Regions from separate parts of the Paucibacter soli genome, predicted to be linked through region 2. Evidence: predicted binding sites of a transcription regulator. Region 2 holds the regulator's gene; each other region holds the start of a gene.

Region 1 (7,580 bases), on a different contig from region 2:
TGCCGCGATCGGCAGGCGGCCCTCGCCCAGGCGGCGCAGGAAGTCCACCTGCTCCACCGCCGAGATGCGCAGATCGCCGTCCAGCCAGAAACTGTCGAGCCGCGGGCCGATGCGCGCATTGCCATAGCGCATGGCCTGCAGATAGCGCAGCATGCGCGCTGCGCCCACATGGCGTGCGATGTCCTGGTAGACCCACACGGCCGAGGCGTGGAAGGCGCTGGTAAGCGTCTGGTCGCGGTTCCAGGCCTCGGCCCAGCGCTTGACGCCGTCCCACAGGTAGGGGTGGCGCTCGTCGATGGCCTCGCCGCTGTCCAGGGCGATCAGGGTATTGGGGATTTTGAAGGTGGAAGCCGGGATGAAGCGCTCGAAGGCGCGCGCGGCGTTCACCACCTGCCAGCGGCGCGTGGCGGAGTCGAACAGCACCAGCGTGCCCACGGTGTTGTGCTGGCCGAACAGCGCCTGCAGCTCGGGCCGCTCCTGCCAGGATTCGGCGGGTGCGTCCGGCTCGGCCAGGGCGGGGGCGGCCCAAAGGCTGCAGAGGGCGAGAAGCGTGCGACGTTGCATAGACCAGCGATTCTGCCCGGGCCTGCGGCCACAATGCGGTTCTCAGCGACGCGCGAACCCATCATGCAGAACCAAGCACCGCCCGAACTCGAATACGTAGGCTTCTGGCTGCGACTCTGGGCCTCGCTGATCGACACCGCCATCATCGCCGCGCTGATCTATCCGGCCCTGCAGCTCATCTATGGCAAGGCCTATTGGAGTGGCGCCAGCCTGGTCCAGGGGCCGGCGGACTTTCTGCTTTCCTTCGTGCTGCCGGCTGTCGCCGTTGTCTGCTTCTGGCTGGCGCGCCAGGCCACGCCCGGCAAGCTGGCGATCGGCGCGCGCATCGTCGATGCCCGCAGCGGCGGCAAGCCCGGCACCGGCCAGCTGCTGCTGCGCTACCTGGGCTATTACCTGGCCGCCATGCCGCTGTTCCTGGGCTTGATCTGGGTCGGCCTGGATGCGCGCAAACAGGGCTGGCACGACAAGCTGGCCGGCACGGTGGTGGTGCGCAACAAGCCGCGCGTGAGCTTCGAAGAACAACAAGGGAAGCAAGCATGAGCTATGACCTGATCGTCTTCGGTGCCAGCGGCTTCACTGGCCGGCTGGTGGCGGACTACCTGAACCGGCGCTACGGCGTGGGTGGCGAACTGGCCTGGGCCATGGCCGGGCGCAACGCCGCCAAGCTGGCCGAGCTGCGCGCCCAGATCGGCGCGCCTGCCACCCTGCCGCTGCTGGTGGCCGATGCGGCGGACCCGCAGGCCCTCAGGGCTTTGGTGGCCCAGGCCAAGGTGGTCATCACCACCGTGGGCCCCTACCAGCGCCATGGCGAGGCCCTGGTGCGGGCCTGCGCCGAGGCGGGCACCGACTATGTGGACCTGTGCGGCGAGCCCGGCTGGATGGCCACCATGATCCCGCAGCTGCAGGGCCCGGCCGAGCGCAGCGGCGCGCGCATCGTCTTTTCCTGCGGCTTCGACTCCATCCCCTTCGACCTGGGCGTTCTGTTCCTGCAGGACGAGGCGCTGCGCCGCTACGGCCAGCCGCTCATGCGCGTGGCCGGCCGCGTGGTGGCGCTCAAGGGCGGGGCTTTGAGTGGAATGTCTGGTGGCACGATTGCCAGCGCGTTGGCCAGTTATGAGGCGATGGGACGCGACCCCGAGCAGGCGCGCCTGATGGCCGATCCGTTTGCGCTGACTGCGGTGATGCCGGGCTTTCGCGGCCCGGCCCAGCCCGATGGCGAGCATGCCGCGTTTGACGAGCACGCCCAGGCCTGGTCGGGCCCCTTCGTGATGGCCGCCATCAATACCAAGAATGTGCACCGCACCAATGCCTTGCGCGGCCTTCCCTGGGGCAAGAACTTTTGCTATGACGAGCGCCTGCTCACCGGCCGTGGCCGCCAGGGCGAGCGCCGCGCGCGCGGGCTGGCGCGCTTGGCCTGGCTGCAGGATCGGCTGCTGGGCTTTGCACCCACGCGCGCCTTGCTGCGCCGCTTTGTGCTGCCCAAGCCGGGCGAAGGCCCCAGCCAGGCGCAGCGTGAAAAAGGCCGCTACGAGATCGTGTTCTACGGCCAGACGGCCGACGGCCGGCGCCTGGCGGCGCGCGTCAAGGGCCAGGGCGACCCGGGCTATGGTTCGACCTGCAAGCTCATCAGCGAGGCCGCGCTATGCCTCTTGCAAGACATCAGCCGCGAGATGACGGCCGGCGGTGTATGGACGCCCGGCGCCGCCATGGGCATGGCCCTGGTGCGGCGCCTGCAGGAGCGCGCCGATCTAGGCTTTGCCATCGAGGAATAGGGAGCCCAGCGATCAATGAGGCAGCTCCTGCTCACCATCACGCTGCGCCTCCTGGCCTGCGCGGCCGTGATCTATCTGCAATGGCGCTGGCTGGGCGCGGTTGGCCTGGTGCTGGGTGCGCCGCTGGTGGGCGTGGCGCTCGCCAGGCCGATCCTGGATCTGCTGGGCATGGCGCGCCACAAGACCACCGAGCTGGTCTATCGCGATGTGAGCGGCCGCCATTTCGTGCACCGCGGCCAGATGCTCGACATTGCCGACGACGCGGCGCAGTTCCGCTGGCTGCGCATCAGCGATGTGCGCAAGGTGCTGGCAGGCCTGCCCGCCGATCTGACGCTGCGACAGCTGCGCCCCGACGGCGTGCAGCTGGGCGAAATAAGTAAGGGCCAGCCCGCCCGCATCCAGGCCGAGGCCCTGCTCGAACTGCTGGCCAAGGCCCAGGACCCGGACACACTGAAGTTCAAGCAATGGCTGGCGCAGGAGGTGGTGTTCCCGGCGGCGCAGCAACGCGCGCGCCGCCGGCACTGAGTGCCGCCCGGGCGAAGCCTAGAAGAACCCCAGCTTGTTCGGCGAATAGCTCACCAGCAGGTTCTTGGTCTGCTGGTAATGGTCCAGCATCATCTTGTGGGTCTCGCGGCCGATGCCGGATTCCTTGTAGCCGCCGAAAGTCGCATGCGCGGGGTAGGCGTGGTAGCAGTTGGTCCAGACGCGGCCGGCCTTGATGGCGCGGCCCATGCGGTAGGCGCGGCTGCCGTCGCGGCTCCACACGCCGGCGCCCAGGCCGTAGCGCGTGTCGTTGGCGATCTGCAGGGCCTCGGCCTCGGTCTTGAAGGTGGTCACCGCCAGCACCGGGCCGAAAATTTCCTCGCGGAAGATGCGCATCTGGTTGTGGCCCTTGAACAGCGTGGGCTGGATGTAATAGCCGCCGGCCAGCTCACCGCCCAGCTCGGCCCGGCCGCCGCCGATCAGGCATTCGGCACCCTCGGCCCGGCCGAGTTCGAGATAAGACATGATCTTGTCCATCTGCAGGGCCGAGGCCTGGGCGCCCATCATGGTCTCGGTGTCCAGCGGGCTGCCCTGCTTGATGGCCCGGATGCGCGCGAGCGCGCGCGCCATGAATTTGTCGTAGATCGATTCCTGGATCAGCGCGCGCGAGGGGCAGGTGCAGACCTCGCCCTGGTTGAAGGCAAACAGCACCAGGCCCTCGATGGCCTTGTCGAAGAAAGCGTCGTCGGCGTCGGCGATGTCCTCGAAGAAGATGTTGGGGCTCTTGCCGCCCAGCTCCAGCGTGGCCGGGATCAGGTTGCCGGCGGCGGCCTGGGCGATCACGCGGCCGGTGGCGGTGCTGCCGGTGAAGGCGATCTTGGCGATGCGGCGGCTCTCGGCCAGCGGCATGCCGGCCTCGCGGCCATAGCCGTTGACGATGTTGAGCACGCCCGGCGGCAGCAGATCGGCGATCAGCTCGGCCATCACCATGATGCTGATGGGCGTCGATTCGGCCGGCTTGAGCACCACGCAGTTGCCCGCGCCTATGGCCGGCGCGAGCTTCCAGGCCGCCATCAGGATGGGAAAGTTCCAGGGAATGATCTGGCCCACCACGCCCAGCGGCTCGTGGAAGTGGTAGGCGATGGTGTGCTCGTCGATCTCGCTCAGCGCGCCCTCCTGCGCGCGCAGGCAGCCGGCGAAGTAACGGAAATGGTCGATGGTCAGCGGGATGTCGGCATTCAGCGTCTCGCGCATCGGCTTGCCGTTGTCCACCGTTTCGGCATAGGCCAGCTGCTCCAGATGCTGCTCCAGCCGGTCGGCGATCTTCAGCAGGATGTTGGCGCGCTCGGCCGGCGCGGTGCGGCCCCAGGCGTCGGCGGCGGCGTGCGCCGCGTCCAGCGCCAGGGCTATGTCCTCGGCGCCCGAGCGTGCGGCCTGGGTGTAGGGCTTGCCGGTGATGGGCGTGATGACCTCGAAGTACTGACCCTTGAGCGGAGGCACGAACTTGCCGCCGATGAAGTTGTCGTAGCGGGGCTTGAATTCGACCGGCGCGCCGGCGGTGTTCGGGGCTGCGTACAGCATGGTTGGTCTCCTGATTGATTGATTGCTTGCTTGACTGAACCGAATGGGCTGAACCCGCTGCTGCCATTGCACGGCCCGTGCCAGGCCCGCTTTGAGCGGCCGGAGCGGGCTTTGGCGCAAGTCCGGGGTCAGTTGCGGCGCGCAGACTGCGCTGCATGGTTCGCGTGGGCTGAACAAGCGTCACGAAACGGCACAGCCGGCGGCGCGGATCTGCCGAAACGCTTGCCGGCGCGGCGCGTCCCGCTAGGCTCGCGGGCGAGGTCCCTCAGAGGCCAAACGATGGAGACAAACCAGCATGCAGCTCTCGCCATCCCGAACCCCGGCCGCCAGGCTGCGCCAGGCGCGACGCACGCTGCTGGACGCCGGCAGCGTGGCCGAGGGGCTGATCGCCCCGGCGCTCTTGAACAGCTGGCAGCGCAGCCGCGCCTTTGGCTTGAAGCCCGAGGGCCGCATGCCGGGCGCGCCGCATGCGTCGGCGGCCCAGCTGCTGCGGGCACTGGAGCAGCAGCGCGAGCTGGTGGCGCATGCACGGCCGGTGATGGAGTTCCTCGTCAAGCAGACCATGGATAGCGACAGCATGGTGATACTGGCCGATGCCGAAGGCATGCTCTTGCAGGCGCTGGGTGACGCCACGTTTCTGGACCGCGCTCAGCGCGTGGCCCTGCGCCCCGGCGCCAGCTGGCATGAGCAATGGCGCGGCACGAATGCGATAGGCACGGCGCTGGCCGATGCCGCGCCGGTGGTGGTGCATGGCGCCGAGCATTATCTGGAGCGCAACGGCTTCCTCACCTGCACCGCCGCGCCGATACGCGATCCCGCCGGCGCCGTGCTGGGTGCGCTGGACATCTCGGGCGAGCGGCGCAGCTATCACCGCCACACCCTGGCCCTGGTGCGCACCGCGGCCGGCATGATCGAGCAGCGCCTGTTCGAGCATCGCCATGGCGCCGGCCTGCGCCTGCGCCTGCATGCCCAGCCCGAGGGCATAGGCTCCTGCGCCGAGGGCCTGCTGGCGCTCTCTGACGACGGCTGGCTTTGCGGCGCCAATGCCGCCGGCTTGCAGATGCTGGGCCTGGACTGGACGGCGATCGCCGCCTGCCGCATCGAGCGGCTGCTGCAGCTGGACATGGACACCCTGGCCGACTGGTGCCGCCGCCCCAGCGCCGCCGCGCGCCTGGTGCGCCGCCATGACGGCAGCCCCTTGTGGCTGCGGCTGGAGCCGGGGCGCAGCCTGGTGGCGGCCACGCGGCTTGCTTGCGCGCCACACGCGTCGTTACAGGCGTCGTCACACGCGCCGCCACGGGATGCGCTGGCGCGCCTGGACAGCGGCGACCCGGCCCTGCGCGTCGCGCTGGAGCGCGCCCGCCGCGTCATGGACAAGCCCATCGCGCTGCTGCTGCAGGGCGAGTCCGGCGTCGGCAAGGAGCTGTTCGTGCGCGCCCTGCATGCCAGCTCGGCGCGTGCCGAGAGGCCGCTGGTGGCGCTGAACTGCGCGGCCCTGCCCGAGGCGCTGATCGAGGCCGAGCTGTTTGGCTACCGGCCGGGTGCCTACACCGGCGCGGCGCGCGAGGGCGCACCCGGGCGCATCCGCGAGGCCGCCGGCGGCACCTTGTTTCTCGACGAAATCGGCGACATGCCGCTGAACCTGCAGGGCCGGCTGCTGCGCGTGCTGCAGGAGCATGAGGTGCTGCCGCTGGGTGGCGGCGCGCCGGTGGCGGTGGACTTCCGCCTGGTCTCGGCCAGCCACCGCGAGCTCGCCGACGAGGTGGCACAGGGCCGCTTCCGCGCCGACCTCTACTACCGCATCAACGGCCTGGCCCTGCGGCTGCCGCCGCTGCGCGAGCGCCAGGACCTGCCGGCCCTGATCGCGGCCATGCTGGCCGAGCTGCAGCCCGGGCGCGAGCTGGCCGTGCAGCCGGAGCTGCTGGCCGCCCTGCGCGCCTATGCCTGGCCCGGCAATCTGCGCCAGCTGCACAACGCGCTGCGCACCGCCTGCGCGCTGCTGGACGAGCATGAGCAGCTCATAGACTGGCCGCATCTGCCCGACGACTTAGCCCTGGCGCTGCGCCAGGCAAGACCCGACCCTGGCGGGGACGAGGCGCCCGGCGGCCTGCGCGAGCAGGCGCGCCTGAGCGTGCGCCAGACCGTGGTGGCCTGCGCGGGCAATCTGTCCGAGGCGGCGCGGCGCCTGGGCATCAGCCGCAACACCCTGTATCGCAAGCTCAGGGATGCGCAGGTGACGAGCTAGAGCAGCTGGCGCAGCGCCTGCTCGGCCTTGACGTCCTCGATCTCGCGCAGCACCTCGCCCACATTGACCGCCTTGCGGCTGTGCTCGAAGCGGCCCGTCAGCACGCTGTCAGGCTTGAGCAGGCCGCGCTCGAACAGGGCCCAGATCTCGTGGCCGTAGTCGCTGCTCAGCAGCTCGGGCGCGCTGGCGCCGAAGAACTGGCGCAGGTTCTCCACATCGCGCAGCAGCATGCGCTTGGCGTGGTTGTTGCCAGCGGCGTCCACCGCCTGGGGCAGGTCGATGATGACCGGGCCGTCCTCGGCCAGGAGGATGTTGAACTCCGAGAGGTCGCCGTGCACGATGCCGGCGCAGAGCATGCGCACCACCTCGGCGATCAGCGTGGCGTGGTGGCGGCGCGCCTCGTCGGGCGTGAAGCTGGCGTCGTTCAGGCGCGGTGCGGCGCCACCCTCGGCATCGGCCACCAGCTCCATCAGCAGCACGCCCTCGTAGAAATTGAAGGGCTTCGGCACGCGCACGCCGGCGGCGGCGAGGCGGTAGAGCGCGTCCACCTCGGCGCTCTGCCAGGCCTCTTCCTGCATGGCGCGGCCAAAGCGTGTGCCCTTGGCCATGGCGCGCGCCTGGCGGCTGTTCTTGACGCGCCGGTTTTCGGTGTAGTCCACCGCCTGGCGAAAGCTGCGCTGGGTCGCTTCCTTGTAGACCTTGGCGCAGCGCGTTTCATCGCCGCAGCGCACCACATAGACCTGCGCTTCCTTGCCGCTCATCAGCTGGCGCAGCACGCCGTCGATCAGGCCTTCTTCCATCAAGGCTTGCAGCCTGGGGGGTGTTTTCATGCCCCCATTGTCCGCTGCGCGCTCAGGCGCCCGCGGCGAGCCTGCCTTCGCGCGCCGCCTGCGCGGCGGCGGCGCGACGCCTGGCCTCGGGATAGATATAGCCTT
Region 2 (7,580 bases):
TGGCGGCAGGGGGCGGGAGAAAACGCCTATTGTCCCCGCGCCAGCGCCTCGAATTCCGCCAGCGGCATGGGCCGGGCGAAGAAATAGCCCTGGAAGGCGTGACAGCCCTGGCCGCGCAGGGCCTGCAACTGGGCCTCGGTTTCCACGCCCTCGGCAATCACCGCCAGCCCCAGGCTGTCGCCCAGCTGTATCACCGCGCGCGCGATCGCCAGGGCATTCGGCTCGGTGAGCAGGTCGCGCACAAAGCTCTGGTCGATCTTGAGCTGGTCCAGCGGCAGGCGCTTCAGATAGGCCAGCGAGGAATAGCCGGTGCCGAAATCGTCCAGCGAGAAACGCAGGCCCAGGCGGCGCAGCTCGCCCATCAGCGCGATCACCGCCTCCACGTCTTCCACCAGGGCGCTTTCGGTGAGTTCGAGCTTGAGCTTGTCGGTGGGCGCGCCGCTGCGCGCCAGCAACTGTTGCATAAAGCCTAGAAAACCCTTCTGGCGGAACTGGTGCGCGCTCAGGTTCACCGCCAGGCTGAGCCCGGCCAACGCAGGCTCCTGCGCCCAGGCGCTGAGCTGGGCGCAGCTCTGCTGCAGCACCCATTCGCCCAGCTGGCCGATCACGCCGCAATGCTCGGCCAGCGGGATGAAGCGCGCCGGCGAGATCCAGCCGCGTTGCGGATGCTGCCAGCGCAGCAGCGCCTCGGCACCCAGCAGCCGGCCCTCGGCATCGACCTGTGGCTGGTAGTACAGCTCGAACTGCTGGTAGTTCACCGCCTGGCGCAGGTCGGCCTCCAGCAGGGCCAGCTCGGCCATCGCGGCCTGGGTCACCGGATCGAAGAAACACAGCCGGTTGCGCCCTCCCGCCTTGGCCTGGTACAGCGCATGGTCGGCATGCTTGAGCAGCTCCTCGGCGCTGGCCTCGGCCTCGCCCCACATCACGATACCGATGCTGGGTGTGCTGTGATGCACGGCATCATCCAGTTGATAAGGCTGGCCCAGCACGCGCAGCAGCTTCTCGGCGGCGGCCTCGGCGTGCAGGGCGGCGCGTTGCGCGTCCTGACCGAGATCCTGCAGCAGCACCACGAACTCGTCGCCGCCCCAGCGCGCCACCGTATCCTCGGCGCGCAGCGAGGCCTGCAGGCGCTTGGCCACGGCCTGCAGCATGCGGTCGCCCATGCCATGGCCCAGGGTGTCGTTGAGCGACTTGAAGTTGTCCAGGTCGATGAACAGCACCGCGCCGTGGCGCGCGCCGCGCCGGCTGGCGGCCAGCGCCTGGTGCAGGCGGTCCAGCAGCAGGCGGCGGTTCGGCAACTCGGTGAGGGGGTCGTAGAAGGCCAGCTGCTCGATCGCCGCCTCGGCGCGCTTGCGCTCGGTGATGTCGCGCGTCAGGCCGATGAAGAGCGGCTCGCCGTCGCGTTCGATGTGCGAGACCGCCAGGCTCATCGGAAAACTCTGCCCGTCCTTGCGCAGGCCGCTGACATCGCGGCCCAGCCCGATCACATGCGGCGCACCGCCTTCGAGGTAACGCTTGATGTGCGCGTCGTGCTGGCTGCGCTCGGGCTCGGCCATGAGGCGGTTGACCTTCTGGCCCAGCAGCTCGGCCTCCTGGTAGCCGAACATGCGGCAGGCCGCCGGGTTGATCGAGGCGATCAGTCCGTGACGGTCGATGGTGACGACGCCGTCGACCATATTGTCGAGGATGGCCTGGGTCTGCTCGGCCTGCGCGCGCAGCGCCTGCGCGGCCTGCCGGTGCAGCCGCGTCAGCAGGCGGCGGCGGCGCTGCCAGAGCCACAGCGCCAGGGCCGCGCCCAGGCTCAGCGCCAGGCCCAGCTGCAGCAGCGCCTGGCGCTGGCGCAGCCAGGGTGCCTCGACGCTGGCCAGCGTGCGCCCGACCGCCACCAGCAATTGCTTGTCGGCATGCAGGCCGGCGGGACGCAGGCTGCGGGTCGCCACCAGGCGCAAGTCGTTGGTGAGGCGCGAATGCGTCAGCTGCAGGCTGGCCTCACGCCCTTCGCTGAGGTGCTGCTGGAGGATCGAACCCGGCCGTTCCAGCAGGTTGCGGTCCATCAACTCCGGGCGTTCGGGCGCCAGCGTGAACAGCAAGCCGTCCTGGTGCGCCAGCGCCGCCCAGGTCTGTTCGGAGGGTTGGGCGGTCTGCAGCACGAGGCTGAAGTAATGCGGGTCCAGCAGGGCCAGCACCAGGCCGATGGGCCGGTCGCGGTGATCGAACAGCAGGCGGGCCAGGCTGATGCAGTGCGCGGCCAGCGGGTCCTGCAGCGGCGGCGAGACATAGAGCAGGGCGGGCTGCGGCTGCTCGCGCAAGGCCAGCACGGCCCGGTGCTGGCGCAGGTCCAGCTGCAGCAGGTCGACATGCGAACTGGCCTGCACCTGGCCATGCGCATCCAGCAGCAGCAAGGCTCGCACGCCCGGCATGGCCTGGGTCAGGGTGCGCATCAAGGTCTCGCCATCCTGCTGCATCAGGCCTTGGCGCCAGCCGGGCGCCTGCGAGGCCACCGTCTGCAGCGCGGCATGGGTGGCAATCATCTGCTGCGCAACAATGCCGTCCAGGGTACGCACCAGGCCTTCGAGCTTCTCGCCCTCGTGGCGGCGCAACGCCTCCCGTTCATTGGCCAGCCAGCCCAGCGCAAGCGCCCAGGCCAGCGCCAGCACCAGCGCCAGCAAGGCCCAGGCGCGCCAAGGCCTCCAGGGGCGGCCGGATGGCAGGGCGGAAACGGAGCGGACAGGCATCAAGGGATGCCACGGTACCCAGTCCATGGGCTTCAAAGCTTGATGCTTCTCAAGCTGAGTCGAGCTACATGGCCTTGCGCAGGTTGGCCGGGGCGATCTTCAGCGCCTCACGGTACTTCGCCACGGTGCGGCGCGCCACCTGGATGCCCTGCTCCTCCAGCATGCTGGACAGCTGGCTGTCCGAGAGCGGCTTGCCGGCATCCTCGGCGGCCACGAACTGCTTGATGAGGGCGCGCACCGCGGTGCTGGAGGCATTGCCGCCCGCCTCGGTGTTGAGCCCCGAGCCGAAGAAGTACTTGAGCTCGAAGGTGCCCCAGGGCGTGGCCATGTATTTGGCGGTGGTCACGCGCGAGATGGTGGACTCGTGCAGGCCCAGCTCATCGGCGATCTCGCGCAGCACCAGCGGCTTCATGGCCAGCTCGCCATGCGAGAAGAAACCCTTCTGGCGCTCGACGATGGCCTCGGAGACGCGCAGGATGGTGTCGAAGCGCTGCTGGATGTTCTTGATGAACCAGCGCGCTTCCTGCAGCTGCGTGCCCAGCGGCGAATTGCTGACGCCGCCGCGCGTCTGGCGCAGCGCCTGAGCGTAAAGCTCGTTGATGCGCAGCTTGGGCATGACGTCGGGGTTGAGCGTGACGCGAAAACCCCGGCCGGACTTGCGCACGATCACGTCCGGCACCACCGCCGCCGCCTCGCTGCGCGCGAACTGGCGGCCCGGCTTGGGCTCCAGCTCGGTGATCATGCCCTGGGCCTCGCGCAGCAAGGCCTCGTCGGCGCCGGTGAGCGACATCAGGCGCCTTAGGTCGCGCCTGGCCAGCAGCTCCAGGTATTGCTTGCAGATCAGGATCGCCACCACCTGGGCCTGGCTGCGCGGCTTGACGCGCAACTGCAGGATCAGGCATTCGGACAGATTGCGCGCGCCCACGCCCACCGGCTCCAGGCTCTGCAGCCACTTGAGCGCGCATTTGAGCGTGTCCAGCAGCTCCTCGCGCGCCTCGGCATCGGCGTCAACGCCCGCGAGCGCCTCGGCGAGCTCTTCCAGGCTGTCTTCCAGATAGCCGTCTTCGTTGAGCGACTCGATCAGCACCATCAGCGCGGCGCGGTCGGTCTGGCTCAGCTGCATGCCGGCGAGCTGGGCGTTCAGATGCTCCTGCAGCGAGATGCCGGGGCCCTGCTGTTCGGGGCGCTCGCCTTCGTCGTCGCCACTGCCGCTGCCGGGGGTTTCTCGGATGCCGTCGAAGTCGTCGCGCTCGGTGCCGTTCTCCCAGTCGTCGCGCTCGGTGGTGCCGAAGTCCTCGCCCTTGATCTCGGCCACTGACTCGCCATCGCCGCTGCTCTCCGCGCTGGTTTCGGCCGCCGCGCCCTCGTCGCGCTGCAGCGGCGCCGCCGCATCCAGACGCAGCGGTGCGGCCTCGCCAAACTCCTCGTCGGTTTCCAGCAGCGGGTTGCTGGTGAGCATCTGCTCCACCTCCTGGTTCAGCTCCAGGGTGGAGAGCTGCAGCAGACGGATCGACTGCTGCAACTGCGGCGTCAGCGACAGATGCTGGGAGAGGCGTACCTGCAGCGACGGCTTCATCGCGTCTTACATGCGGAAGTTTTCGCCGAGATAGACCTTGCGCACGTCCGGGTTCTCGACGATCTCTTGCGGGGTGCCCTCGGCCAGCACGGCGCCCTCGCTGATGATGTAGGCGCGGTCGCAGATGCCCAGGGTCTCGCGCACATTGTGGTCGGTGATCAGCACCCCGATGCCGCGCGCCTTCAGGAAGCTGATGATGCGTTGGATCTCCAGCACCGCAATCGGGTCAACGCCGGCGAAGGGCTCGTCCAGCAGGATGAAGCGCGGCTGCGTGGCCAGGGCGCGCGCGATCTCGACGCGGCGCCGCTCGCCGCCCGAGAGCGCGGGCGCCGGGCTGTCGCGCAGCTTTTCGATGCTCAGCTCGTGCAGCAGGGTATCCAGCGCGGCATCGATGCGGGCGCGGGGCCAGGCCTTGCCATGGTCGTCAAGCTGCAATTCCAGCACCGCGCGGATGTTTTCCTCCACCGTGAGCTTGCGGAAGATCGAGGCCTCCTGCGGCAGATAGCTCAGGCCCAGGCGCGCGCGCTGGTGGATGGGCAGGCGCTGCACCGGCCGGCCGTCGATGCGGATCTCGCCGGCATCGGCGCGCACCAGGCCCACGATCATGTAGAAGCTGGTGGTCTTGCCGGCCCCGTTTGGGCCCAGCAGGCCCACCACCTCGCCGCTGTGCACGTCCACATGCACGTTCTTGACGACGCGGCGCACGCCGTAGGTCTTTTGCAGGCCTTCGGCCTCCAGCCGGCTGGGGGCGATGCCGGTCTCGAGCGCCGGGGTGTGCTGCGTCATGGAGAGGAAGGCTTGCGCGGGCTGGTCTGCAGGGTCGGGCTGGTTTGCAGCGGCAGCGGGGCGGAGGCGGCAGCAGGCGCCGCGCTGCCCTCGGCGCCGCTGGCGGCCCTGGGCATCAGCACCACGCGCACGCGGCCGCTGGGATGCGGCGAGGCCAGGCCGCCGTCGACACTGAAGACCTCGCTGCGGTTGTCGTAGACGATCAGCGCACCGGTGATCTCGTCGGCCACCGTGTCGCCGCGCACGCGGCGCACCACCGCGTTGCCGACGAAGCGTACCGTGTCGGAGCGGCTGTCGTATTCGAGCTGGTCGGCCGTGCCCTCGATGGCCTCGCCGGCTACGTCGCGCGCCTGGCGGAACTGCACCGGCCGGCCGGTCTCGCCGCTGGCGTAGGCCTGGTGGTAGCCGTCCGAGGTCTCACGCACATCCATGCGCTCGGCCTTCAGCAGCATGCTGCCCTTGCTGAGGATCACATTGCCGTTGAACTCGGTGCGCTGGTTCACCACATCGAGCCGGCCGCCGCGCTCCGAGCTGATGTTGAGGGGCTTGTTGCGGTCGGCCTTCTCGGCGCGCGCCAGCCCTGCGGCCAGCAGGGCTGCAAGGCACGCGCAGCACAGCAGGCTGCGGGCGGAGATCGAGCTGGACGTGGCGGTAGGCATAGGCGGCATAGAACTTGCAGGCCATTCTAGGGCCTGGACGAGCCGCTAATGGGAAGGACTCAGCCCTTCCTGATTTTCTGTACCAGGAAATCGGTCACGCTGAGCGCGCGGCGGCCCCCCTCGATCTCGGGCAGGCGTTCGCCACCGGCGGCAATGCTGGGCGAGGTCAGGAAGCGGCCGCCGATGCCGATCGCGGGCACGCCATCGATGCGGTAGGCCTCGCTGAGCTTCTCGGCCTGCTGGCACTTGGTGTTGACGCCGAAGGAGTTGTAGGCGTCCTGGTACTTGGCCGGGTCGACGCCCAGTTTGGCCAGGAAGTCGGCCTGGTTCTTGGCGCTGTCGAGTGCCTGGCCCTGCTGGTGCATGGCGGCGAAGATGGCCGGGCGCACCTGGGCCTCCTTGCCCATCGCCTCCAGCGCATAGAACATGCGCTGGTGGATCTTCACATTGGCGCGGAAGGCCACATGCACCTTGCGGAAGCTCACATCGGCCGGCAGTTGCTGGGCCCAGGCCTCGATGGCCGGCTCGAAGGCATAGCAATGCGGGCAGCCATACCAGAAGAACTCGACGATCTCGATCTTGCCCGGGGTGGTGGGCAGGGCCTGCGAGAGCTTCTGGTAATGCTTGCCCTCGATCGGGCCGCCTTGGGCCAGCGCCAGGCCGGGCAGGCCGGCCGCCAGGGCTGTCAGACCGAGTTGGGCTGAAAAGTCGCGACGCTTCATGCTGAATTTCCTCTGTAGGTGACGCTGAGCAGCGGGCCATTCTCACCCGGCTTGCTTAGGCGATTCTTTATCAACGCTGAACCCGTACCAGATTGGCCTCGAAGCCGGCCGCTTCGATCTTGCGCTGCAGTCCCTCGGCCTCGTCGCGCGCCTCCATCGGGCCCACGCGCACCCGGTAGACGGGGCGGCCGGATTGCTCCTTCTCGAACACCTTGGCGCTGAAGCCCTGGATCGCCAGCTTGGCACGCTGCGCCTCGGCGTCGTCGGTCTTGGTATAGGCGCCCGCCTGCACGAAGTAGATGTAGGGATCGGCGGCCGGGGCGCTCGCGGCCGCTGCCTTCTCGGCCGCCTTGTCGGCGGGCTTGGCCTTGGCGGACGCACTGGCGGCGGGTGCGGCAGCGCTGGCGGCCGGGGCCGGCGCGGCTGCCGCGGGCGCAGTCACCACCGGGGGCGCCGGCGTCGTCACCGCGGGCGCGCCACCCCCAACCACGCCGCTGGCGACCTTGGCGGCGGCCTTGCCGGCCAGCGGGGCGTTGGGATCCCAGTTGCGGTTGCGCGCGGCCTCCTGCGCGTCCTGCTCGGCGGTGCGCTGCGGCACCTTGTCGACGAAGGGGATGGGCACCTTGGTGATGTAGAGCGCCACCCCCAGCGCCACCGCCAGGCCCAGCAGCAGGCCGACGATCAGCCCGAGGACGAAACCACCACGCTCACTGCCGCTTTTATTCGCACCGCTCATGCGTTCTCCGTTTGTTCCCGCGTCATTTGCTCAGGCGCGCTCACGCCCAGTACCGCCAGGGCATTGCGCAGCACCTGGCGCGTGGCGGCCAGCAGCGCGACGCGGGCGCGCGTCAGCTCGGGCGTCTGATCCAGCACGCGCTCGGCCGCATAGTAGCTGTGATAGGCGCCCGCCAGGTCGCGCAGGTAGAAGGCCACGTCGTGCGGGGCCAGGTCTTGCGCGGCGCTGGTGAGCATGGCGGGGAAGTCGGCCAGCTTGAGCATCAGCGCGGCCTCGGTGGGGGCGGTCAGCAGGCTCAGGTCGGCGCCGGCCAGCAGGGCCTCGTCGCCGCCCAGCTCCACCCATTTGCGTATCACCGAGCAGATG
Region 3 (7,580 bases), on a different contig from region 2:
TCCATCGCCAGCAACTGGGCCGCACCGCGTATGCCGCCCAGCGGATTCTTGATCTCGTGCGCCAGATTGCGTATGAGCTCCTTGGTGGCTTGCACCTGGTCGAGCTTGCGCTCGTCGCGGTCCTGGCGCGTCTGCTGCGCGTTCTCGATCAGCTCGACCAGCAACTGCTGCGGATCCTCGGTCTGGCTGACGATCACCTGCACGGGTAGCAGGTCCTCGTGCACGCGCGGGCCGCGGCGCAGCAGCGCATCGAAACGGCTGCTCGAATAGGCATTGCGCGCCACGCCGTCCATCGCCTCGCGCAGCCGCGCGGAGTCGGCGAACCAGTCGAACAACTGGCTGCGCTGCACCGCGCGGCGCGAGAGCCGCATCGCGGTCTCGAAGGCGGCGTTGGCGAACACGCACTCGCCGTTCGGTCGCACCACGGCGACCATGGTGGCCAGTGAGTCGAAGGCCGCATAGGCGGCAAAGCCGGCGGCATGGGCTGAGCTGTCGTCGTTCATCGCGTCGGGTCGCCTGTCCCAACACGGACAGACTCAAGGGAGTTTGCTGAGCTCTCGCTTGAGAGCCTGAATATCGGCTTCCTGGCGCGCGATGCCGGCCTTGAGCTCGGCCACGCGGTCCAGGTAGCGCTGGTAATTGCGCTCCTCGGCGCGGCGCTCCGGGTTGCCGCCCGCGTACTCGCGCTGCAAATTGGCCAGGCGTTCCTCGCTGTCGCGCAGCTCGGTCTCCAGCACGCGCCGGCGCTCGTTATCGCGCCCGCGCTGCTGGCCGGGATCGACGCGCGCATCAGGCCCACCGCGCGAGGCAGCACCCTCGGTGGGCTGCGACGACGGCGCCGGCTTGGTGCGTGCCGGCGCCTGCAGCACCGTGATGGGCGTGCCCTCGATGGTGCGGCAGCCCTTTTCCTGGGCTTCCTTGGCCGAGAGTGCGTCGGTGTAGAGCACCGGCGGCCCGGGGCAGCGGTAGACCACGCCCTGGGCCTGCGCAGCGCCGGCCGCCAACAGGGCGCTGAGCAGCAGGAACTGGGCTTGCTTCTTGGGTCGCTGGATGTGCATCGGCCGAATCGTCGAGAGGGAGGAACCTGGCCCGCATTGTGGCGCAAGAAAGCAAAAGGGACGGCTCGCGCCGTCCCTCCCCTGCCCTGGCAGCCCGCGGCGCGCCGTGTTGCTCTTCAACACGCACGCCGCGCGCTCCCATCACAGCGAGTAGTACATGTCGTACTCGACAGGGTGGGTGGCCATGCGGAAGCGCGTCACTTCCTGCATCTTCAGCTCGATATAGGCATCGAGGAAGCTGTCGGTGAACACGCCGCCCTTGGTCAGGAAGGCACGGTCCTTGTCCAGATACTCGAGCGCCTGGTCCAGGCTGTGGCAGACGGTCGGGATCTTCGCGTCTTCTTCCGGCGGCAGATGGTAGAGATCCTTGGTGGCGGCTTCGCCCGGATGGATCTTGTTTTCCACGCCGTCCAGACCGGCCATCATCAGTGCGGCAAAGCACAGATAGGGGTTGGCCGAAGGATCGGGGAAGCGCGCCTCGATGCGGCGACCCTTGGGGTTGGCCACATAGGGGATGCGGATCGAGGCCGAGCGGTTCTTGGCCGAGTAGGCCAGCTTCACCGGGGCTTCGAAGCCGGGCACCAGACGCTTGTACGAGTTGGTACCGGGGTTGGTGATGGCGTTCAGCGCGCGTGCATGCTTGATGATGCCGCCGATGTAGTAGAGCGCGAAGTCGGACAGGCCCGCATAGCCGTCACCGGCGAACAGGTTCTTGCCGTCCTTCCAGATCGACTGGTGCACATGCATGCCGGAGCCGTTGTCGCCCACGATGGGCTTGGGCATGAAGGTCGCGGTCTTGCCATAGGCATGGGCGACGTTCTGGATCACGTACTTCTGCAGCTGCAGCCAGTCGGCACGCTTGGTCAGGGTGCTGAACTTGGTGCCGATTTCCATCTGGCCGGCGTTCGCCACTTCGTGGTGATGCACCTCGACCGGGATGCCCAGCTGTTCCAGGATCAGGCACATTTCCGAGCGCATGTCCTGGCCGGCGTCGACCGGGGGCACGGGGAAATAACCGCCCTTGACGGTGGGACGGTAGCCGCTGTTGCCGTGCTCGTATTCCTTGCCGGTGTTCCAGGCGGCTTCTTCGCTTTCGATCTTGAAGAAGCAGCCGGACATGTCGTTGCCCCAGCGGATCGAGTCGAAGATGAAGAACTCGGGCTCGGGACCGAAGTAGGCGGTGTCGCCCAGGCCGGAGGCCTTCAGATAGGCTTCGGCGCGCTTGGCCAGCGAACGCGGATCGCGCTCATAGGCCTTGCCGTCGGCCGGGTCGACCACGTCGCAGGACAGGATCAGGGTCGGCTCTTCGAAGAAGGGGTCGATATTGGCGGTGTCCGGGTCCGGCATCAGCAGCATGTCGGAGGCTTCGATACCCTTCCAGCCAGCGATCGACGAGCCGTCAAAGGCATGACCGGAGGAGAACTTGTCCTCGTCGAAATGCGACACGGGCACGGAAACGTGCTGCTCTTTGCCACGGGTATCGGTGAAGCGGAAGTCGACGAACTTGACTTCGTTTTCCTTCACCATCTTCATCACGTCGGCGACGGTCTTGGCCATCAATCACTCCTAGCGAAAGGGGGTAGAAACTGGGGGTAGATCGGATCTGGGAATTCGGCAGGGTCCGGGTCTTGCGCAAGGCATGACACCCGACTCAGGCACCGTAGCTGTATGCAGTTTGCGTGCCAGCACGGTGCATGCCCGCCGGCCGGGCGATTATGCGCCGATGGGGCCCGCGCCAGCATGACGAAGCCCCCATCAAGACCATCGATGCACCAATTGCGGACCAACAATGGCACCATTGTGGTGCCCATTCATGCACCATCCTGGTGCGATCGCGGCTTCAGGGCAGCAGAGGCGGCAGCACCTCCACGGGATCCAGCACCTCCACCGCTGGCGCCGCCGCGGCCTGGCGCAGCTCGTGCAGAGCGGCCAGGGCGTAATGCGCGAACCACAGCGAGGTGAAGGCGAACACCAGGGTGTAGAGCCACACCGAGATCAGCACCAGAAAGGGCGCGAGCGCAATCGTCAGCACGCCAAAGGCCCAGATCGCGGCGGGCGCGGCGCCCAGATAGCCGGTCACCAGGCCGAGCGCCAGCAAAGGCGCCTTGTGCTCGCTGAGGATCCGGCGTCGCTCGGGCGCCGAGGCATGGTCGGCCAGCACATCGAAGGCAAACACGCGGTAGCCCAGCCAGCCCCAGATCAAGGGCGGGATGAAGAGCACCAGCGGCGGGATGAACCAGAACGGCATGCTGACGCCTATGGCCAGCAGGGCCAGCAGGGTATGGCCCAGCGACCAGGCCGCGCTCAGCCAGACCGAGCCGCCGCGCTTGAGTTCCAGGCCCGGGAAGCGGCGCGTGGCCACCAGCTGGACCATCGCCGGCGTCATCAGCAGCGCCACCATCAGGAGGCTCAGCACCACCACCACCGGGATGCCCAGGGCCAGCACCACCAGCGGCGCCATCACGCTGCGAAAACCGCTGGCGCCCACATAGTCCAGCCAGCCCAGCAGGCTGTCGATCAGCTTCCACGATTCCAGCGTGGCGCGCACGCCGGTCACCGCGGGCTCCCAGAAGAAGTACATGAAGGCGCCGGCCAGCAGGGCCGAGATCAGCAGCGGCAGCAGCGAGAGCGCGATCACGCGCGGATGCAGGCAATAGGCGGCGGCGCGCCAGAAGGCGTCGGCGATGCGGCCGGTGGCATGGATCATCGGTCTTCCCCTCCTCCGGGAAGAGCGCAGCATATCAATCAGCGCCCGAACAATCGCCGCAGACCCAACCATTGCTGGGCCCAGAAGCCGCGGCCATAGTCGCGTCCGCCCTCCTCTTGCAACTGGTCGCGCACGCCGGTGGCATCGAAACGCAGCTCGAAATTGGCGGTGCCAAACAGCATGTCCCAGAGCGGGAACAGCACCGCGAAGTTGTGGCCGCCCAGCGTGCCACGGCCGCCCGACTCATGGCCGATGCCGATCGCGTGGTGCAGGCGGTGAAAGCGCGGGCTCACGAACACCCGTTCGAACAGCGGGCCAAACCACAGCCGCACATTGGCGTGCTGCAGGCTTTCCATCAGCTGCGAGAGCGCCACCAGGGCGACGAACTGCCCGGGCTCCACGCCGATGAAGCGCGCCAGCAGCGCGAACGCGGCTGCGCGCAGCATGTCGTCGAGCAGATGGTTGCGGTTGTCGCTCCACATCGTCATCTGGCGCTGGCTGTGGTGCAGCGCATGCAGGGCCCACCACCAAGCGAACTGGTGCTGGGCGCGGTGCAGCCAGTAGTTCACCAGGTCGAACACCAGCAGGTAGACGAGGAAGCTGGCCCAGGGCAGCTCGCTCAGGCCCAGCAGCGCGTCGAGCTGCCAGGTCGGCAGGCCAGCCAGGCGCAGCTGGCCCGAGACGCCATCGAGCAGGGGGTCCAGGCTGAAGAACATCACCAGGCGGAACAGCCCCAGGCGGTGGATCAGGGTATAGAGCATGTCCACCCGCACCGCGGCGCTGTCGCCGAGCGGTTCCACCGGGCGCCAGCGCTCCAGCGCGCGTATCAGCAACAGCATCACCGCGATCTGCAGCAGGCCCACCAGCAGCCAACCGGTCGCGTCATAGGCATCCTCCAGCAGATTGCCCAGGCCGATGCCGAACACCAGCGGCTGGACCAGGGTCTCGAACAGCTGTTGCCGGGCCAGCTCGAAGCTCTCGCTGAACCAGTCCATCATGGCTTGCCTGCCTTTCCTTGCGCTTGCTCAGATCCCAGGCCGCGCATCAGCCGCGCATAGCGCGGATGCTCGCGCAGCGGCGCAAAACACATGCCCTTCTCCTTCAGGCCCTTCATCAGGGGTTCCAGCACGGCGGGTGCCCAGGCGTCCTGGCGCTGCCAGATGCCCAGATGCGCCATCAGAATATCGCCGGGCCGGATATCGCGCAGCGCGCGCGCCAGCAACTGCTCGTTGGGGTATTTATCGCTGGGCAACTCATCCCCCAGAAAGCCCGCCGCGCTCCAGCCCACATGGCTGAAACCGCAGGCCTTGGCGGCGGCCAGCAGGGCCGGCGACGTACGACCTGCGGGGGCGCGGAAGATCGCGCCCATGGCCTGGCCGGTGATCTCGGCAAAGCGCTGCGCGGGCTTCTTCAGGCCCTCGCAATACTGCTCGGCGCTCAGCTCGCGGATGCGCGCCGGCTCGATGCCCGCCTGGCTGCGCACCTTGAAGCGCGCCTCGCCATTCACGGGCGGCAGGTCCTCCAGCCAGGTGTCGTGCTCCCAGGTGTGCGAGCCGAAGTCATGGCCCTCGGCGGCACGCGCGCGCCACCAGGGCGCCCATTGCTCGTCCAGCGTATGGCCATAGTTCAGCGTGGGCTCCCGGGACAAAAAGAAGGTGGCCTTGGCCTGGTACTTCGTCAGCAGCTCGGCCACCAGCGGCGCCACGCCCATATGGCCGGTGTCGAAGGTCAGGAAGACGGGCTTCTCGCCCGGCTGACAGGCCTGCACAGACAGCGCGCCGGACAGCGCCAGCGCCGCGAGCGCCCGCCTCACTGGCGCGACGCGTGGTCCAGCGTCCACACGCCATGCGGCGACTTGCCCACCCGGACCTGCTTGAGGACCTGCTTGCTCTGCAGGTCCAGCATAGTCAGCTTGCGCGCCCAGCGCGAGGTGAAGATCAGGGTCTTGCCATCGGCCAGCACTTCCATATCGTCGGGCCCGCCCGGTGCCGCGAAGGTCTCGACCACGCTGAAGCCCTGCAGGTCGATCTTGCTGATGCTGTTGCCGGCGCGGTTACTCACCAGCACATGGCGCTTGTCGCCCAGCGAGCGGAAGCTGTGCGCGCCGTCGCCAGTGGGCAGGCGCTTGACCAGCTTGGGCGCGGCGCCCGAGACGTCGTAGACCTCCACCAACTTGTCGCCGGTCAGCGCCACCAGGATGTGCTTGTCGTCGGCGGTGAGGAAGATGTCGGCCGGCATCTTGCCCACCGGGATCTTCCAGCGCGGCGCCTGCGCGGCCAGGTCCACGCACAGCAACTCGTCGCTGTCCTGCAGGCTCACATAGAGCAGCGTGCTCTTGCTGTCGATGAAGAGATGACTGGGCGTCTTGGGCGCCGGGATGCGCTTGAGCAGCTCCAGCGGCTTGTCAGCCTGCTGCGGCTGCCAGCGGTACAGGGCCACATGGTCCAGGCGGTTGCCGGCCGTCACGAACCACTTCATATCGGGCGAGAAGCGCAGGTGGTAGGGATCGGTGATGCCGTTCAGCACGCGCTGCACATTGGCCGTGACCGGATCGATGAAGGTGAGCGAATCGCCCAGCGCATTCGCCACCACCATGGACTTCTCGTCGGGCGTCAGGTAGAGGTGGTGCGGCTCCTTGCCGGTGGGAATGCGCTTGAGCTGCTTGAAGCTCACCGGGTCCACCACGCTGATGTCGGCATCCAGCGAATTGAGCACAAAGATCGGCCGGCCATCGGCCAGGGCACAGGCGGGGGCCAGCAGCAAGCCGGCCGCCAGGCACCGCCAGTTCAGAGCAAACATCGAGGAGTCCTTGAGTACGCACGCCTGCGGCCCACCTGGGCCGAGGCAACAGCCCCAAGTGTAGAGGGCCGGCCACGCCGGCCGGCCGCAGCGCCCTGCTTCAGCTACTTGCCAGCGGCGCTTCGCCAATGGCGCAAACGGGCAACAAGCCCCACCAGCAGGTAGAGCAGCAGGCTGGGCGCGGCCATCACAAAGGCCGCCAGGCAGGCATCGAGGGCGGACAGCGCCAATGCGGCCAGCGGTACCAGCACGCTGGCCGCGGCGATCGCGGCGCACAGCAGGGCCCCCGCGCGGTGATCGGCCCAGCAGGACCCGGCGCGCAAGGCCCAGCACCAAGGGCCGAGCAGGATCCAAGGCAGCAGCAGCGGCAGCAGCGCAAAGGGGAACCAGCCTATGCCAAGCATCGGGCCTGCCGCGAGCGCGGCGGTCGAAAGCCGCAGGCGCCGGCCCTCATGCGGCCAGCCGGAAGCCCAGCGCAGTTGCGCCCAGCAGGCCCAGCAAGACGAGCGCACCGAACCGGTGTTGCCAGCGATCGAGCGCGGCAAAGCCAGCCGCATCCGAGCGCTCGGCGCAACGCAGGCGGCGCCGCACCAGCCCCACGCAGACCAGGTTGGCCAGTAGCGCCAGCCCGGCCATGCCAAGCTTGAGCGAGAGCAGCACAGTGCCGGTGGCCTGCGGCAGCAGCAGCAAGCCACTGATCACGACGCCGCTGAAGGCCGGTATCTCGACGCAGAGGTCGACGCGCCAATGCAGGCGCGCCAGCCATAGCTCGGCGGCCGGTCCGCGCCCCAGCAGGGCGCGCTCGAACAACGCTTCGGTGAGCACGCAGCCCAGCCACAGGCCGACCAGCAGCAGATGCGTGAACAAGATCAGACGACTCAAGAGGCCTCCACGTCCAGCAGAAACTCGCGGCACAGCCGCGCAAGCTCGCGCGGCGCTTCAACCATGGGCACATGGCCCAGCGCGGGCAGCACGGTCTTGCGGCTGTGCGCGATGCCGCTGGCCAGCGTGGTGGC
Region 4 (7,580 bases), on a different contig from region 2:
GGCCCTGCACCGGCGCGAACATCGGGTTGATCAGCCAGGGGTCCATGCCCAGCAGCTTGGCAAACTTCTTCGCCACTTCCTCGTAGGCACGGAAGTGGTTGCTCTTGCGGCGCTGCGCCCAGCCCGCGTGCAGCGGCGGCAGCAGGTATTGCTCGTGCAGATGCTCCAGCACGCGCGGCACGCCGGCGCTAAGGTCGTTGTTGAGCAGAATGGTGCAAGGGTCGAAGTCCTTCAGCCCCAGGCGCCCGCGCTTGCGCACCAGCGGCTCGATGGTCAGCTGGCCACCGTCGGGCAATGCCAAGACCGTGGGCTCCTTGATGCTCTCGTCCAACGTGCCCAGGCGCACGTTCAGGCCGGCCTGGGTGAAGATGCGCGTCAGCGTCGCCACATTGGCGAGATAGAAGCTGTTGCGCGTATGGCCCTCGGGCACCAGCAGCAGGTTCTTGGCCTCGGGGCAGATCTTCTCGATCGCTGCCATTGCCGCCTGCACCGCCAGCGGCAGCATTTCGGGGGTGAGGTTGTTGAAGCCGCCCGGGAACAGATTGGTGTCCACCGGTGCCAGCTTGAAGCCGGCGTTGCGCAGGTCCACCGAGCTGTAGAAGGGCGGCGTGTGCTCCATCCACTCGAGGCGGAACCAACGCTCGATCGCCGGCATGGACTCGAGCACGCGTTGCTCCAGCTCGTTGATGGGGCCGGTAAGTGCGGTAATGAGGTGGGGAACCATGATGCGGAGCCAGCGTTGCGTCGTCGGCCGATTCTAGGAGGCTGATGCACATGGGGGCGCAAATGGAAATCCCAAGACAGGAGCAGGCGATATGCTCGGGGCTGTGAACGCCAGCAGTGCAAGCCCCATGAAGCCAAAGATCCTGATCGTCGACGACCAGGCCGACATCCGCCGCCTGGTGCGTTGGGCCCTGGAAGACAGCCCCTACGTCATCTACGAGGCCGCCAACGGGGCGCTCGGCCTGCAACTGGCGCAGACGGTGCGCCCGGACCTGGTGCTGCTGGACGTGATGATGCCCGGCGGCATGGACGGGCTGGAGGTCTGCAAGACCCTGCGCGCCGACCCAGCTTTCGCCAACACCCTGATCGTCATGCTGACCGCCGCGGCCAGCGAGCAGGACAAGGCCGAGGCCCTGGGGCTGGGCGCCAACTTCTTCCTCGCCAAACCCTTCAGCCCGGCCAAGCTGCTGGAGCTGCTGGCGATTCTGCTGCGCGGCCGCAAGACCTGACCCCTACCGTACAAGAAAAAGGCCGCCCAAGGGCGGCCTTTTGTCGAAGGCGTGCGGCTTACTTGTGGTACGCCGTCTCGCCGTGCGAGCTGATGTCCAGGCCCTCGCGCTCTTCCTCTTCGCTGACGCGCAGGCCGAGCACCAGATCGACGATCTTGTAGGCGATCACCGAGACGATGGCCGACCAGACCACGGTCACGCCCACCGCCTTGGCCTGGGTCAGTACCTGGGCGCCGATGGAGTAGGCATCGCCCGTGATCATGGTCACCGAGACCCAGTCGGCCACGGCGCTGGGGCCGCCCAGGCTGGGCGAGTTGAACACACCGGTCAGCAGCGCACCGACGATGCCGCCAACGCCATGCACGCCAAACACGTCCAGCGAGTCGTCCGCACCCAGCAGCTTCTTCAGGCCCGACACGCCCCACAGGCAGGCGAAGCCGGCGATCGCACCGATGATCAGCGCACCGCCCACGCCGACATTACCGGCGGCGGGGGTGATGGCCACCAGGCCCGCCACGGCACCCGAGGCGGCACCCAGCATCGAGGCCTTGCCCTTGTGCAGCGCTTCACCCACGCTCCATGACAGCACCGCGGCGGCGGTGGCGACGAAGGTGTTGATGAAGGCCAGGGCGGCGAAGCCATTGGCTTCGAGCGCCGAGCCGGCGTTGAAGCCGAACCAGCCCACCCACAGCAGCGAGGCACCCACCATGGTCAGGGTCAGGCTGTGCGGGGTGAAGGACTCGCGGCCGTAGCCGATGCGCTTGCCCATGAAGTAGGCGCCCACCAGGCCGGCGACGGCAGCATTGATGTGCACCACGGTGCCGCCTGCGAAGTCCAGCGCGCCCCATTGCCACAGCAGGCCGGCCTTGCCATTCATCTCGTCCACCACGGCCGCGGCGCTGTAGGCATCCGGGCCCATCCAGAACCAGACCATGTGGGCGATCGGCAGATAGCTGAAGGTGAACCACAGCGCCATGAACAGCAGCACCGCCGAGAACTTGGCGCGCTCGGCGAAGGCGCCGACGATCAGGCAGGCGGTGATACCGGCAAAGGTGGCCTGGAAGGCCGCGAACACGATCTCGGGAATATAGACACCCTTGCTGAAGGTGGCGGCGTTGGCAAAGGTGCCGGCCGCGTTGTCCCAGACGCCCTTCATGAAGACCCGATCCAGCCCGCCGAAGTAGGCATTGCCCTCGGTGAAGGCGATGCTGTAGCCGTACAGCACCCACAGCACCACGATCATCGAGAAGGTGACCATCACCTGCATCAGCACCGACAGCATGTTCTTGCTGCGCACCAGGCCGCCGTAGAACAGGGCAAGACCTGGCACCGTCATCATGATGACCAGCAGGGTCGAGACCATCATCCAGGTGGTGTCGCCCTTGTTGGGCACGGGGGCAGCGGCCGGGGCCGAGGCGGCCTCGGCAGGCGCCGACGCAGCAGCGGGCGCGGGCGCGGCGGCCGAAGCGGCCTCAGGCGCCGCGGCGACGGCAGCGGCGGCAGCAGGCGCGGACGCCGCGTCTTGCGCCCAGGCACTGGGCGCCAGCGCCGCAGCGGCCAGGGCCAGGCAGGCAAGCAGTTTCTTCATGATCGGGAATCTCCGGAAGGGGGAAGTTCTGAAAGCGAGGCCGGCGCTTAGAGCGCGTCCTGCCCGGTTTCGCCGGTGCGGATGCGCACCACCTGGTCGAGCGGCGAGACAAAGATCTTGCCGTCGCCGATCTTGCCGGTGCGGGCGGATTTCTCGATCGCCTCGATCACCTGCTCCACCACCGCATCGGCCACGGCGGCCTCGACCTTGACCTTGGGCAGGAAGTCGACCACGTATTCGGCGCCACGGTAAAGCTCGGTATGGCCCTTCTGGCGGCCGAAGCCCTTCACTTCCGTGACGGTCAGGCCCTGCACGCCGATGGCGCTGAGCGCCTCGCGGACCTCATCCAGCTTGAAGGGCTTGATGACTGCGGTGATGAGTTTCATGGTGAGGTCTCCTCAGGTTCAATCAGAAGGTCTTCTTGACCGACAACAGCAGGCCGTTCTTGCCCAGGTTCTTGTTGCCGGCGCCGATGTAGCTGTCGTTGTCGGTGCCCACCGCGGCCAGGCCGAAGCTGAAGCCGGCATAGTCCTTGTTCACGGTGAGCGAATAGTCGGTGTAGGAGGCCGAGCCCTGGTGGCGCACCTTCTGGTGGCCCACATGCGGGGTCAGGGTGAAGCCCTCGCCCAGCTCGAAGGTGGCGCTCAGGTCCAGGTAGCCGCTACCCTTGGAGTCGGCGAAGCCGAACAGATTGCTGGTGCTGTGCGAGTACTTGGCCGTCACCGGGCCGTAGGTCAGCGCGGCATAGAGCTCGGTGGTGTTGGCGCTGGGGCTGAGCTTGTTGCCCGAGTAGACGTATTGCAGGGCACCCACGTCCAGCGTCAGGCCGGCACTGATCTCGGTCTTGTAGCCGCCGTAGATGTCCAGTTCGACATTGCTGTCGCCGCCGGCGTCCTTGATCCACTTGATGGTGGAGGCCCAGGCGCCGAGGTAGAAGCCGCTGGCCGAGGCATAGTCGGCGCCGCCCTGCAGGGCGGGCTTGAGGCGGGTCTGCGAAATGCCGCGGTAGCGATAGTCCGTGGTCACACTGGCGTTGAACGACAGGGGGCTGGCCGGCTCATCGGCCAGCGCCGGCATGGCCGGGGCGAGCAGGCTGATGGCCATGGCGGCGTAGATCGACTTCATCGCGGAACTCCTCAGGTTGGAAGACGGGCAAGAAAAAACGGTTTCACCCCCTGTTTGCAGCTTCCGTGCCAGCCCCATTTCGGACCTCATGCGCGGCTTTCCCTGGGGCATCGGAGCCCCAGCACGGTCGCCATGGACTCAAACCGCACCAAGCTGGGTCACAAGCGCCTGGACGCCGTTCTGGTGCACGCCCCGAAACCGTGCGCAACGCGCAAAGCGGCAGCAGCAACGGCACAATCGGCGCCAGGGGAGGACAGCGATATGTCACTGGCCATCGTCCACAGCCGCGCCCTGGACGGCCTGAGCGCCGCGCCCGTCACGGTGGAGGTTCATCTGACCAATGGTCTGCCCAGCTTCACGCTGGTTGGTCTTCAACTAGATATGCTATGCGGCGGCAGTTTTAGCTACACGCGATGAGTGCTCGTTGCGCGTCCCCTGCTTACCACTCCGCGCCGCCCTCGCTGCCGGCAGCGGGCGAGCCGCCCCGGGTCTGCAATTGCAATTCGAGGCCCAGCGCAGACAGGAGAGCAAAGAGCTGGTCCACCCGCATGGAGCCCGGGTTGGTCTCCAGCTCGGAAAGGCGGTTTTGGCTCATGCCAAGTCTTGCGGCCAGCTGCTTTTGACTCAGCTTTGCGCCTTTGCGCACCGCTCGAAGGACGAGGCCAACTTGGTTGGGGACGAAGAGGAGCTGGTTCATAGCCAAGGCGGCTAGACAGTCGTATCGCCAAAGCCGATATCCGCACCATATCGCTATTGGCGATACACCATAGCCTAGTTCTGGCATCGCATCAGCTAGCGCCAACACCTTAAGCGAACGATGCGACTTCTTGGTTAGTGCCCACTGACCACTTCTCTACAATCGCCTACAGTCACCTACAAAGCGCTCCAATTGGGCCAGCGTCAGCTTTCCTGCGCGCCTTCACTTCGGCATTCGTCTGACAAACGCCACTCGCGGTCTGCGGGCCGCTTAATCCAAAGGTCTCTCCAGGCATTGCGGCTAGAGCTGGCAATCGCGTTTGCCAGGCGCTCAATTGCTGGCAGCTATTCCAATAGCTGCGCGCTACGCAAAAAAAGAAGCCCCGGCACAAAGCCGGGGCTGCAAGCCTTTTCGCTGTCATCACGTCCAGGCCCCGCTCAGGGAGGAAAAGCAGGGGAGCCGACAACGTCGAACTCCGAGAGTAATCTTAGCAGTGAGCCTTCTTTCTGACTCTTTTGAAAGCAACAGGGGCTCACGCAATTCAAGACGTTCGAGTGCAGCAAGCTACTTTGCCGAATGAGGTAACCCGTGTCCCGAGACTTCTTGGACTGAGCTGACTTCAAAGCTGATGGGGTCGTCGAAGCTAATGCTTGCAATCACCACGTCCCAGAACTCATCGAGCAACGCCTGCCCGTCCGTGTCGTAGTCGTTTGTTGCAGCGAGGTGAAGTAGCCCATCAGACCATGCGCAATCAACGTCGGTGTGCCATTCGCGAAGTTTGAACTCACTCAAGATGTGGCAAATCCCATCTCGGGCTGCCTGTTCGTTGAGTCCTCGACATGTGATGGTGACTCGGCACATTGCGTTCGTCATGCTGGTCGCGGGCGGAACTGGAACTGGAACTGGAACTGAAGACTGAATTCCCTCATCAACTCTGTCTAGTCGACCCCGCTGCAATTGGACGGTAGGTCGCTCAGCTCGACCAAGTGCGACGAACCGTCTCTGCAATCGAAGTACTCGAGGGCAGTCCATTCGACAGGCAGGTCAAATTTTCTGAAGCAGTACATTGCAAGCTCTGGTTTGGACTGCAGTAGAGGTGTGAGTTCCAGAACGAACTGGCCTGCCTCCTCGGCCCAACCTCTGGCCTCAAGCAATTCCCGAGCGGGGCTGACACTGCTTGAGTCTGGAAGAACATGCTGCAGAAAGGCCCAATGCACGAACGCCCAAATCTTCACTTGAGGCTGCCCAGATAGGGCTGGAAGGTCTACCTCCCAGGTGCGCTTCATAACGGCTTCCCAGTGCTCACGTCGGGCAGGGGTTCTGCTTAGCTCGTCAGGAACGATGACGAGGTGCTCGATGGCGTTGTCTAGGTGGGTCAAGGCTGACTCAAACTCAGGGCCCCAGTCATTGCTTACCCCGCTTCCCGAAAGTCTTGGCACGTTTTCAATGAGCATCCGCTTGGCGTGCAACAGCTCGTGAATCACCGCGCCGTCGGGGAAGTAGTCGGGCGAAGGCGTAGAAATCTCGATGCTCCTTGCGGAGATATCGCAGGTCAGGATGCCTGCACCGCCCGGGCCCCGGCCAGCGAGAGCTAGGTTCTCTCGGATGCAGACTTCGACGCCGGAAGCTTGTTCGACCTCATCAGCCAGGCTCTTGGCCTCAGTACCGAGGCGTTCAAAGTATTCGAGCTGCATTTTGCTCAATTGACCTGTTCTTGATGTAGCCGCCTGGATGGGTGGCAGTTGCAATTATCAATGTTGGTGCGCACTGACTACTTTTCTACAATTGTCTACAGTCGTCTACAAGCGCCTACAAAGCTCTCCAATTGCATCCTGGGTAGTCGCCGCTAGCGCGACCCCCACCCACACCAGCGCTACTGGATAGAGGGGCCGCTTGCGGCATCCTTGGCCACTCCGGTCGGACCGACATAGGGTTTACGCTCATAGAATTGCCACCATTCTGTTTTTCCACCGATTACGCGCAAATTTGCGCATGGTCGGTGGAAAGTGTTTGTAATCAAGGGGTTACGAGGGCGATTGGACATAAGCGGGAGAGAAGTGAGCTGGAAACAGCGAAGTTATGGGGCAAAAGTACAATTATGGAAATCGCCATAACCGACCATAGTCCGCGCGTTATGCGCCAGTTGAGTGCAAGCTTTGAGCGCAAAAAAGCCCGCGCGAAGCGGGCTGGGTTGGAATCAAGGGGGGTTAGTCCTCGTTGACCTGTTGCACGTCGAGAGCGCCAGCGTTGATGCCGTCGCGGTCCTCGCTGCTGCTGCACTGTGCCAGCAATTCTGCCAACGCTGCCGGCTTGGCTGCCTCTGCTGCTTCTTTGCTGTCAAAGTCGCCCATATTCATAGAAGCCTGGCGGTTTGCGCTAATCCAGAAGAGTTTGAATGTGTTCATTTGCGGGCTCCTTGGGTTAGTCGCTGTAGGGGTTGAATGTTGCGTTGCTCGCGTACTTTGCTTCTTCTTCGCGTACTGCAAGAACGTTACGTTGTACCCATTCGCCGCGGTCGTCTTGTACCTCGACCCATTCGCTTTCGTACCAGTCGGGCACTTGATTGCCGTCAAAAATGGCTTCAATCAAGCAATCGAGGTTGCACCACGTATAACCGTCGCTGCTGCCCCACAAAACTACCACTTCGCCGTCTTCGTGTTTCCGCACGCATACGCCAATTGCGCCCACGCCGCCGCCGTTCCACGTGCTGCCTTTGCGGGCAATGTATTCAGCAGCTTCAGGAGCAGTACCCTCATCAGTTTCATCGAGCACATCCTCGAAAAGCTCCTTCAATCGCAGCTCAGGACTGAATTTTCCAGGTTCGTTAGTGTCACAAACGCGGTTGTACAGTGCCAGTATTTCGACTGCGGTGTAATTAAATGTTTCCATTTTCAATATCTCCAGTGTTGGTGCCTTGCGGTAGTTGCATTTCTATTTG

The links. The regulator sigma-54, encoded in region 2, starts transcription at its own class of promoters, with help from an activator protein. The targets are predictions, from matches to a motif close to TGGCANGNAANCTGCTTT.
Region 1: a site for sigma-54 is predicted at 4,466-4,483, ahead of adh (aldehyde dehydrogenase). Genes of this name have one in related genera too.
Region 3: a site for sigma-54 is predicted at 2,726-2,743, ahead of glnA (type I glutamate--ammonia ligase). Genes of this name have one in related genera too.
Region 4: a site for sigma-54 is predicted at 3,999-4,016, ahead of WG898_RS03715 (TorF family putative porin). Genes of this name have one in related genera too.

Annotation. Positions count from the first base shown of each region.
Region 1 is NZ_JBBHJW010000004.1:74,881-82,460, forward strand. It holds gene blaOXA (class D beta-lactamase) at 1-564, opposite strand, end outside; gene WG898_RS10200 (RDD family protein) at 628-1,104, shown strand; gene WG898_RS10205 (saccharopine dehydrogenase family protein) at 1,101-2,336, shown strand; gene WG898_RS10210 (hypothetical protein) at 2,352-2,861, shown strand; gene adh (aldehyde dehydrogenase) at 2,880-4,400, opposite strand; gene WG898_RS10220 (sigma-54-dependent Fis family transcriptional regulator) at 4,696-6,645, shown strand; gene WG898_RS10225 (PA4780 family RIO1-like protein kinase) at 6,642-7,475, opposite strand; gene WG898_RS10230 (hemerythrin domain-containing protein) at 7,498-7,580, opposite strand, start outside.
Region 2 is NZ_JBBHJW010000005.1:352,904-360,483, forward strand. It holds gene WG898_RS13210 (THUMP domain-containing class I SAM-dependent RNA methyltransferase) at 1-1, opposite strand, end outside; gene WG898_RS13215 (bifunctional diguanylate cyclase/phosphodiesterase) at 27-2,735, opposite strand; gene WG898_RS13220 (RNA polymerase factor sigma-54) at 2,800-4,311, opposite strand; gene lptB (LPS export ABC transporter ATP-binding protein) at 4,318-5,097, opposite strand; gene lptA (lipopolysaccharide transport periplasmic protein LptA) at 5,094-5,765, opposite strand; gene WG898_RS13235 (thiol:disulfide interchange protein DsbA/DsbL) at 5,816-6,478, opposite strand; gene WG898_RS13240 (SPOR domain-containing protein) at 6,549-7,214, opposite strand; gene argS (arginine--tRNA ligase) at 7,211-7,580, opposite strand, start outside.
Region 3 is NZ_JBBHJW010000006.1:101,626-109,205, reverse strand. It holds gene glnL (nitrogen regulation protein NR(II)) at 1-503, opposite strand, end outside; gene WG898_RS13795 (hypothetical protein) at 537-1,058, opposite strand; gene glnA (type I glutamate--ammonia ligase) at 1,200-2,615, opposite strand; gene WG898_RS13785 (EI24 domain-containing protein) at 2,899-3,765, opposite strand; gene WG898_RS13780 (sterol desaturase family protein) at 3,804-4,760, opposite strand; gene WG898_RS13775 (polysaccharide deacetylase family protein) at 4,760-5,578, opposite strand; gene WG898_RS13770 (YncE family protein) at 5,575-6,564, opposite strand; gene WG898_RS13765 (hypothetical protein) at 6,669-6,968, opposite strand; gene WG898_RS13760 (hypothetical protein) at 7,015-7,446, opposite strand; gene WG898_RS13755 (alpha/beta fold hydrolase) at 7,443-7,580, opposite strand, start outside.
Region 4 is NZ_JBBHJW010000001.1:779,491-787,070, forward strand. It holds gene gshA (glutamate--cysteine ligase) at 1-724, opposite strand, end outside; gene WG898_RS03700 (response regulator transcription factor) at 852-1,232, shown strand; gene WG898_RS03705 (ammonium transporter) at 1,291-2,820, opposite strand; gene glnK (P-II family nitrogen regulator) at 2,868-3,206, opposite strand; gene WG898_RS03715 (TorF family putative porin) at 3,229-3,945, opposite strand; partial or broken gene WG898_RS25280 (magnesium chelatase domain-containing protein) at 4,207-4,317, shown strand; gene WG898_RS03725 (helix-turn-helix domain-containing protein) at 4,385-4,642, opposite strand; gene WG898_RS03730 (hypothetical protein) at 5,207-5,434, opposite strand; gene WG898_RS03735 (hypothetical protein) at 5,581-6,336, opposite strand; gene WG898_RS03740 (hypothetical protein) at 6,850-7,047, opposite strand; gene WG898_RS03745 (hypothetical protein) at 7,064-7,531, opposite strand.